Regions from separate parts of the Gluconobacter sp. OJB genome, predicted to be linked through region 2. Evidence: predicted binding sites of a transcription regulator. Region 2 holds the regulator's gene; the other holds the start of a gene.

Region 1 (4,211 bases), 1.3 Mb from region 2:
GGATGTCAGTGCAGGCCGCACCACCCGTGCCGTTGGTTTCCGCGTTATTCGAACCCGTCCCACCAATGGACGGAATGCGCGCGAAAAAGTCGCTGAGGGTCGTGGCACCCGTCTGCTGGATCTGCTTGGCCGTCACAATCTGGACGGGGTTGGCGTTCTGGTTGTTCGAGGATGCAAGCGCTGATCCCGTAACGACCATGCGTTCGGTACCGCCCGATACACCCTGCGCCTCAAGGACCTCCGCGCGACGACGGCGGGAAGAGGCCGGAGCTGTCGCGGCGACAGGTACGGCAACGGATTGCGCAGGAACAGCAGCAGGTTTTGCAGCAGTCGTCGAAGCCGCTGCCTTGTGGTGCACAGCCTTGTGGGAACGGTGTTCCGGCTGCGTCGTGGAAGCGGCAACAGCCGTTCCTGACAGGGTCCCAACTCCGAGAATTGATGCACACAGCAACAGGTGGCGACGAGATGTGCTCATCAAAGAACAAAATCCTTCAGAAGAATGATGTTCCCTGTCTAAAGATCTCAGAGCGTGACTGTCACGAAAAATACATACCAGCCATGCTTTCAGAGGGCACTTGAATGCAACACGTGTGATAAATGCAACAGTTATACCCAGCCCGGGTTTTTCGTTTGGATTCAGCAATTAAACTGAAATTTAAAAAGCCTCTGACCCGAAGGCCAGAGGCTTTTTTGCAACATATTGGGCATCTCCGCCCCTTCACTGTGAAGAGGCGAAAGATGGACCGGACTTCGATTAGAAGTCCATGTCACCCATGCCGCCCATACCACCCGGAGCGCCGGCCGGAGCCTTCTTTTCCGGGCGTTCGGCAACCATGGCTTCCGTCGTGATCAGCAGACCACCAACCGAAGCGGCATCCTGCAAGGCCGTACGGACAACCTTGGTTGGGTCGATAATACCGGCTGCGACCAGGTCCTTGTACTCACCCTTCTGGGCGTCGAAGCCGAAGACATAGCCGTCATTCTCAAGCACCTTGCCTGCGATAACCGCACCGTCTTCACCAGCGTTGAACGCGATCTGGCGCAGCGGAGCCTGAAGCGCCTTGCGAACGATCTCGCCGCCCACGCGCTGGTCGTCGTTTTCGAAGGTCAGACCCTTCAGAGCGGACGATGCGCGGGCCAGAGCCGTGCCACCACCCGGAACGATGCCTTCTTCAACGGCAGCGCGGGTTGCATGCAGAGCATCGTCAACGCGATCCTTGCGCTCCTTCACCTCGACCTCGGTGCTGCCACCGACGCGGATGACGGCAACGCCACCAGCCAGCTTCGCCAGACGCTCCTGGAGCTTCTCGCGGTCGTAGTCGGACGTCGTTTCCTCGATCTGCGCACGGATCTGGTTGCAACGACCCTTGATGTCGTCGCTGTTGCCAGCGCCTTCGACGATCGTAGTGTTTTCCTTCTCGATGTGGATCTTCTTGGCGCGACCCAGCATTTCGAGCGTGACGGATTCCAGCTTGATCCCGATGTCTTCGGAAATCACCTGGCCGCCCGTCAGGATAGCGATGTCTTCCAGCATGGCCTTGCGACGGTCACCGAAGCCCGGAGCCTTGACGGCGGCGATCTTCAGGCCACCACGCAGCTTGTTCACGACCAGCGTGGCAAGGGCTTCGCCATCAACGTCTTCGGCAATGATCACCAGCGGACGGCCGGACTGCACAACGCTTTCGAGAAGCGGCAGCATCGGCTGAAGCGAGGAGAGCTTCTTTTCGTGGATCAGGATATACGGGCTGTCGAGATCAGCCGTCATCTTCTCCGGGTTCGTCACGAAGTACGGGGAGATGTAGCCGCGGTCGAACTGCATACCCTCGACAACGTCGAGTTCCGTGTGCAGGCCCTTGGCTTCTTCAACCGTGATGACGCCTTCAGAACCGACCTTCTGCATGGCAGAAGCGATCATCTCGCCGATTTCGCTCTCGCCGTTGGCGGAAATCGTTCCGACCTGGGCGATCTCTTCCGGAGACGTGATCTTCTTCGTGTTGTTCTTCAGCTCTTCAACAACAACGCCGACAGCCTTGTCGATGCCGCGCTTCAGATCCATCGGGTTCATGCCAGCGGCAACAGCCTTGGCGCCCTCACGGATGATGGCCTGAGCCAGCACGGTTGCGGTCGTGGTGCCGTCGCCTGCGATGTCGTTCGTCTTGGAGGCGACTTCGCGGACCATCTGGGCGCCCATGTTCTCGAACTTGTCAGCCAGTTCGATTTCCTTGGCAACCGACACACCGTCCTTGGTGATGCGCGGTGCGCCAAAGCTCTTGTCGAGAACAACGTTCCGACCCTTCGGGCCGAGCGTTACCTTGACGGCATTTGCGAGGATATCAACGCCACGCAGCATACGCTCGCGGGCATCAGCGCCGAACTTTACGTCCTTGGCAGCCATAATTCTTACTCCTGAATGAGGTTTTTACGAGAGGAAACGGGGACGGCTGTTCAGCCGATCACACCCATGATGTCGCTCTCTTTCATGATCAGCAGCTCTTCGCCGTCGATCTTGACCTCGGTGCCGGACCACTTGCCGAACAGCACCTTGTCACCAGCCTTGACGTCCAGAGCCACGATCTGGCCTTGCTCGTTGCGGGCACCCGGGCCGACGGAAACGATTTCGCCTTCGGTCGGCTTGTCCTTGGCGGTGTCAGGAATGATGATGCCGCCAGCGGTCTTCTCTTCGCCTGTGAGGCGACGGACCACTACGCGGTCATGAAGGGGACGAAACTTCGTCATGGATCGCTCCATTTTTGGTCACACCCTTGTAAAAAGCAGCGTGACCGGGTTGCTGCACTCAATGACTGCAGTGCATTTGGCACTCTCACATGGAGAGTGCCAAAGACATAGGCGTCCAACCCGTTTCCGTCAAGGTTTCTCGCTACCATCCCCAGACGGTCCAGAACAAAGTTTCCGTCCGTCGAGCAGGCTTTCCGACCGCTGTTTTTCTATGGTTTCAGCCAGTTTCTGGCCCTTGGTCCGTCCATACAAATGACGGTTCGCCTCCGCGACCTTTGCATCCTCAGCACCCTTGCGGCGTTTGCGTTCCCGGCGGAGATTGATGACGTCGCTCATGGCTCATGGCCTTTCGGGCATGACAAGACTGGATAGACAGACATGAAACACAGCCCATCGGACAAGAAAACCCCCGTATCAGGCCAGATGGTCAAACTGACGGCTGCAGACGGACACAGCTTTGGCGCCTGGGAAGCAGGTTCGGCGGAGTCGCCCCTCGCCCTCATCGTCGTGCAGGAAATTTTCGGCCTCACCGATCATATTCGCAATGTCTGCAACGACTTCGCGGCCGAAGGTTTCCACGTCATTGCCCCGGCCGTCTTTGACAGGGCAAAATCCAACGTCGTCCTGCCCTATTCACAGGCGGGTGTGACGGAAGGCCTCGAACTCCGCAGCCAGATTCCATCCGACAAGACGCTCACCGACATTGCCGCCTGCGCGAACGCCCTGCGTGATGCCGGACACGAGAAAGTCGGCATTATCGGCTTCTGCTGGGGTGGCCTGCTCGCCTGGCTGACGGCAACGCAGACGCATGATGTGGACGCTGCCGTGAGTTGGTATGGCGCCGGCATCGGCAATCATATCGATATCACACCGCACTGCCCGGTCGAGCTGCATTTCGGCGGCGAGGACGCCTCTATCCCACACACTGAAATCCAGAAGATCCGCGACGCCCGTCCCGAGATCGAAGAATATGTCTATGACGACGCCGGCCACGGTTTCGGCTGCCCCGAGCGTCCAAGCTTCAACCGTGATGCTCGCGATCTCGCCTGGTCCCGCAGCGTCGATTTTCTGAAAACCAACCTCGCCTGACTCGCCCCCTGATCACGGTGACACAGACTGTCGCAAAACCGTGAAAGAGGTCTATAATGATGGCAAACCCGGCGAATACCGCACCGGATCAGACAGGAGTTTCAAAATGAGCACCAATCCGCTCAAAGACGATCCCAAACACGACGCCGCGATCCGTCACGAAGCGCGCCTTCTGTGGGAAGCTGACGGCAAGCCGGACTGCGGCCCCGAAGGCTATCTCGAAAAAGCTGCGGACCTGATCTCCATCAAGGGCGTGCCACAGGGCACCCCGGTCAAGGACCTGCCGCCGGTGGAACTGGACGGCGTGGAAATTGATGATGCGCGTGCAGGCATCGATCTGAACGCAGACCCGAACCACAATCACGACTGATCGTTCTTTCAACCGC
Region 2 (4,211 bases):
CTGAAGATTCTGATCCAGACTGGTATGGACCTCCAGACCGCCCTGCGCCGCACGGTCCTGACCATACTGGGCGATGAGCTGACGACGGACTTCCTCACCGAACCATTCGGAATCCGGCAAAGGCCCAAAACGCTGCTTCTGCTGCGGAACCAGCGGCTCCTGCTTTTCCTGATCGGCCTGCTCACGGGTCAGAACGCCAGCCTCGACCATCAGGTCCAGCACAAGATTGCGGCGGCCCATCGCGGCCTGCGGATGCAGGAATGGATTGTAGTTCGTGGGGGATTTGGGAAGTGCTGCCAGAGAGGCGGCTTCGGCATCATCAAGCTGATCAAGCGGCTTATTGAAATAGCTCTGCGCGGCCGCGGCGACACCATAGGCGCCGTTCCCGAGATAGATGCCGTTCAGGTAGATTTCGAGAATCTTGTCCTTGGACAGCACCTGCTCCATTTTCATGGCGAGCAGGGCTTCCTTAATCTTGCGATCAAGGCTCAGAACGTTGCTGTTAAGCAGCATGACCTTCGCCACCTGCTGGGTGATGGTCGAGGCTCCCAGCGGACGGCGGCCATGACGCGCGAAAATATCCGTCAGGCCCGCACGGCCGATCGCCATGAAATCCACGCCGCCATGCGTGTAAAAATTATGGTCTTCCGTAGCGATGAAAGCATTCTTCACACGCTCGGGGATCGCGTTGATCGGCACGAAGATCCGGCGCTCGTTCGCCAGTTCCGCCATCAGGCGGTCATCGGCGGCATAGATGCGGCTGACGGTCGGCGGCTGATAGGCGCGCAGGCTGTCCACGCTGGGCAGATCCGCCACCAGCTTGGCATAGGTCGTCCAGCCCAGAACGCCCGCCCCGGCCACACCCACAAGCCCCACACCGGCGATGATCGCCAAGGACTGCCGGTAGCGGCGAAAACGGGGAGGGCGGGGTGGCGTGGCGCCCGGACCTTGAGGGTTACGAGAACCCTGGGGGCTACGGGAGCGGAAAGAGCGTCGCGTCATGCCCCCTGTATAGCATTATTCCGCCCCTTCCGTCGCCCCGTCTAAAAAGGTCATTTCATGAAAGAGGCGTAACCCCGGGACCATCATCCCGAAACGTTCAGAAGCCCTCAGCCAAGCAGACGACCAACCATCCGCGCGGTGTAATCCACAACAGGCACGATCCGCCCGTAATTCAGACGGGTCGGACCAATCACGCCGATCGCCCCCACGATTTTCTGAGCTTCGTTGCGCGCAGGCGCCACGATCATGGACACGCCTGACATCCCGAACATCCCGCTTTCACGCCCGATATAGATCCGCACCCCTTCGGACGCATCGGCCAGTTGCAAAAGTTGAAGCATGGTCTCCTGCGTCTCCAGATGGTCGAACAACATACGGATCGTCGTCAGGCGCTCGATTTCGGTGATGTCGGCCAGCAGCTTCCCCTGCCCTTTCACGAACAGCGTCCCCCCGTCGGCGTCCCATGTCGCAAGACCGCTCTCGATCACGCTGGCCGTCAGGGCATCGAGTTCGTGGCGGCTGGCGTCCATTTCGCTGCGAACCCGCTCGCGCAGCGTACCGAGCGTCAGATCTCCAAGACGGGCGTTCAGGTAGTTCCCGGCCTCGACGAGAGCGGAAGGCGGCACGCCGGGCGGCGTCTCGATGATGCGGTTCTCAACCTGCCCGTCCGAACCCACCAGAATGACCAGAACCCGCCCCGGACCAAGCGCTACGAACTCGATATGCTTGAGCGCGGCATCCGATTTCGGCGCGAGCACCAGTCCGGCAGCGGAAGACAGACCCGACAGCAGGGACGACGCTTCGGACAGAATGTCCTGATAGGATCGCCCGTGAATATCGAGCCGGCTGTCGATGCTGGCGCGGTCTTCTTCCGTCAGCGCGCCAAACTGGAGTAGCCCATCCACAAACAGACGCACGCCCTTTTCGGTCGGCAGACGTCCGGCTGAAACATGCGGGCTGAACAGCAACCCGGCCCGCGCCAGATCTGCCATGACATTGCGGATCGTGGCCGGAGACAGCGCCGGTTGCAGGCGCTGGGCCAAGGTCTGGCTGCCGATGGGCTCACCCGTTTCGACATATTCCTCAACGATTTCACGCAAAATCGCGGCTTCACGATCTCCCAGACCGTGCGGCATCGGGATGGAAGGGCGGAACAGGGGAGGCTGTGGTCGCATCATGGTAAACCCACTGTCGGGGCTGGATGGGTCTGCGTCAAACGCGCTAGAGGCGGGACATATTCTTCCACAGGATCTTTTTTGACATGACTGACACCGCACGCAAGCGTCCCTCCGGGCGTGCGCCGGACGAAAACCGCATTATTTCAATCGAAACGGGCTTTGCCCGCCATGCCGAAGGCTCCGCGCTCATCCGCGTGGGCGGTACGGAAGTCCTGTGCACGGCCACGGTCGAGGAGCGTGTTCCGGCGTTTCTGCGCAACAGGGGACAGGGCTGGATCACGGCCGAATACGGAATGCTCCCCCGGGCGACGCATCAGCGCGGCCAGCGCGAAGCGGCCAAAGGCAAGCAGTCCGGCCGGACGCAGGAAATCCAACGACTAATTGCCCGGTCGCTCCGGGCCTGCGTAGACCTGAAAAAGCTGGGAGAGCGGACCATCACGCTCGACTGCGACGTCCTGAACGCGGATGGCGGCACGCGCTGCGCCTCCATCACGGGCGCCTGGGTGGCACTGGCGATCGCGCTGAAGACCATCAAGCGTTCGCAGGCCCTCACGGCTCAGGTCGCAGCGGTCTCGTGCGGGCTGACAGAGGCCGGAGCCGTGCTGGATCTGGACTATATTGAAGACAGCAACGCGCAGGCCGATACGAATTTCGTCCTGACTGCGGATGGTGGCATCATCGAAATTCAGGGAACCGCCGAGGAAAAACCGTTTCAGGAGACCGAGTTTTTCGAACTCCTCCGACTGGCAAAGCTCGGCACGGCGCGACTGTTCGACGCCCAGAATCACATACTGGAGACTGCATGATGCGGACACTGTCCCGAGGCTCAAAAATCGTTCTGGCCAGCCATAATGCGGGCAAACTGCGCGAATTCTCCACCCTGCTGGCCGAGAGCGGAATCACCGTCATCTCGGCAGCCGAACTGAATCTCCCGGAACCTGAAGAGACGGAAGAGACCTTTACTGGCAATGCCGCCATAAAAGCTCTGGCCGCTGCCCGAGCATCAGGGCTTCCCGCACTGGCCGATGATTCCGGCTTCTGCGTCGCGGCGCTGGACAATCGTCCGGGCGTCTATTCCGCACGCTGGGGCGGCCCGACCAAAGACATGCAGATCGCAATGGACCGCGTGAATCAGGAGATGGGCGACAGCGCCGATCATCGGGCTTTTTTCGTCGCAGCCCTGTGTCTGGCATGGCCGGATGGCGAAACCCGGACCGTACAGGGCGAATGCCATGGCACGGTTGTCTGGCCCCCACGAGGCGATCATGGACATGGTTATGATCCGATGTTCGTGCCGGAAGGCGGAAACCTGACCTTTGCGGAAATGACCGAAGCCGAGAAAAATGCCATCAGTCATCGCGGCCGGGCGCTGGAGCAATTCCTGAAGAATTTCATAGCTTAAATCTGGAAAATACCCGGTTTTTTCAAGAGAAAATTCCGGGTTTTCATTCCTTACAAAAACAGTTTTCCAAAAAGAGAAACATAGAATTATTTATTACATGGAAATAAAAAATTACTCCCGGAATTGTGATCCATGTTACCCTAATCGGACCTGAAACAAAAAAGGGATCATCATGGGAAATGTAACAGCACTGTTTGCGGATGCATTTATATTTGTCCTCGTTCCGTGGGGACTATGGCAACTGCTCAGGCGTTCCATTCCCATTGCCATCCTACCCATTCTGGTCGGCATTGTTCTGGCAGTCCTGCATTTTCCAGCGTCAAAGGTCGGTATTCCCTCGCTTTACGGCGATTATATCGGCTGGTTGGCCGTTCTGGTGCTGGCGTTCACCGCCGGACTGGAGATGTGGCAGAACCCGACCCATTCTCCCGAAGCCGAAAGCCTCCCCTCCCCGACGCTAGGTCGCCTGCTGGGCGGAGCGCTCGTGGCGCTCGGAATTCCGTTCGTCATCGGCACCTTTCTGGTCAAACTGTTCTTCCTGCCGCTGCATGGCTGGCAGGCCCCGCACGGCAATAGCTGGATCGGCGCCATGTCGATCGGGCTGTGCATCTCCGTCAGTGCGCTACCTG

Evidence for each region. The regulator HrcA, encoded in region 2, represses chaperone genes, less so after heat shock. The targets are predictions, from matches to a motif close to GTTNGCACTCNCNNNNNGNGAGTGCNAAC.
Region 1: groES (co-chaperone GroES) is a predicted target of HrcA. The motif match lies at 2,812-2,840, and genes of this name have one in related genera.

The regions. Positions count from the first base shown of each region.
Region 1 is NZ_JBDIWH010000001.1:858,760-862,970, forward strand. Features, by position in the region: gene ABDK74_RS03925 (TonB-dependent receptor domain-containing protein) at 1-475, opposite strand, end outside; gene groL (chaperonin GroEL) at 755-2,395, opposite strand; gene groES (co-chaperone GroES) at 2,446-2,736, opposite strand; gene ABDK74_RS03940 (DUF4169 family protein) at 2,866-3,072, opposite strand; gene ABDK74_RS03945 (dienelactone hydrolase family protein) at 3,115-3,825, shown strand; gene ABDK74_RS03950 (hypothetical protein) at 3,932-4,195, shown strand.
Region 2 is NZ_JBDIWH010000001.1:2,184,494-2,188,704, reverse strand. Features, by position in the region: gene ABDK74_RS10105 (PBP1A family penicillin-binding protein) at 1-1,002, opposite strand, end outside; gene hrcA (heat-inducible transcriptional repressor HrcA) at 1,110-2,180, opposite strand; gene rph (ribonuclease PH) at 2,264-2,986, shown strand; gene rdgB (RdgB/HAM1 family non-canonical purine NTP pyrophosphatase) at 2,986-3,582, shown strand; gene ABDK74_RS10085 (cation:proton antiporter) at 3,755-4,211, shown strand, end outside.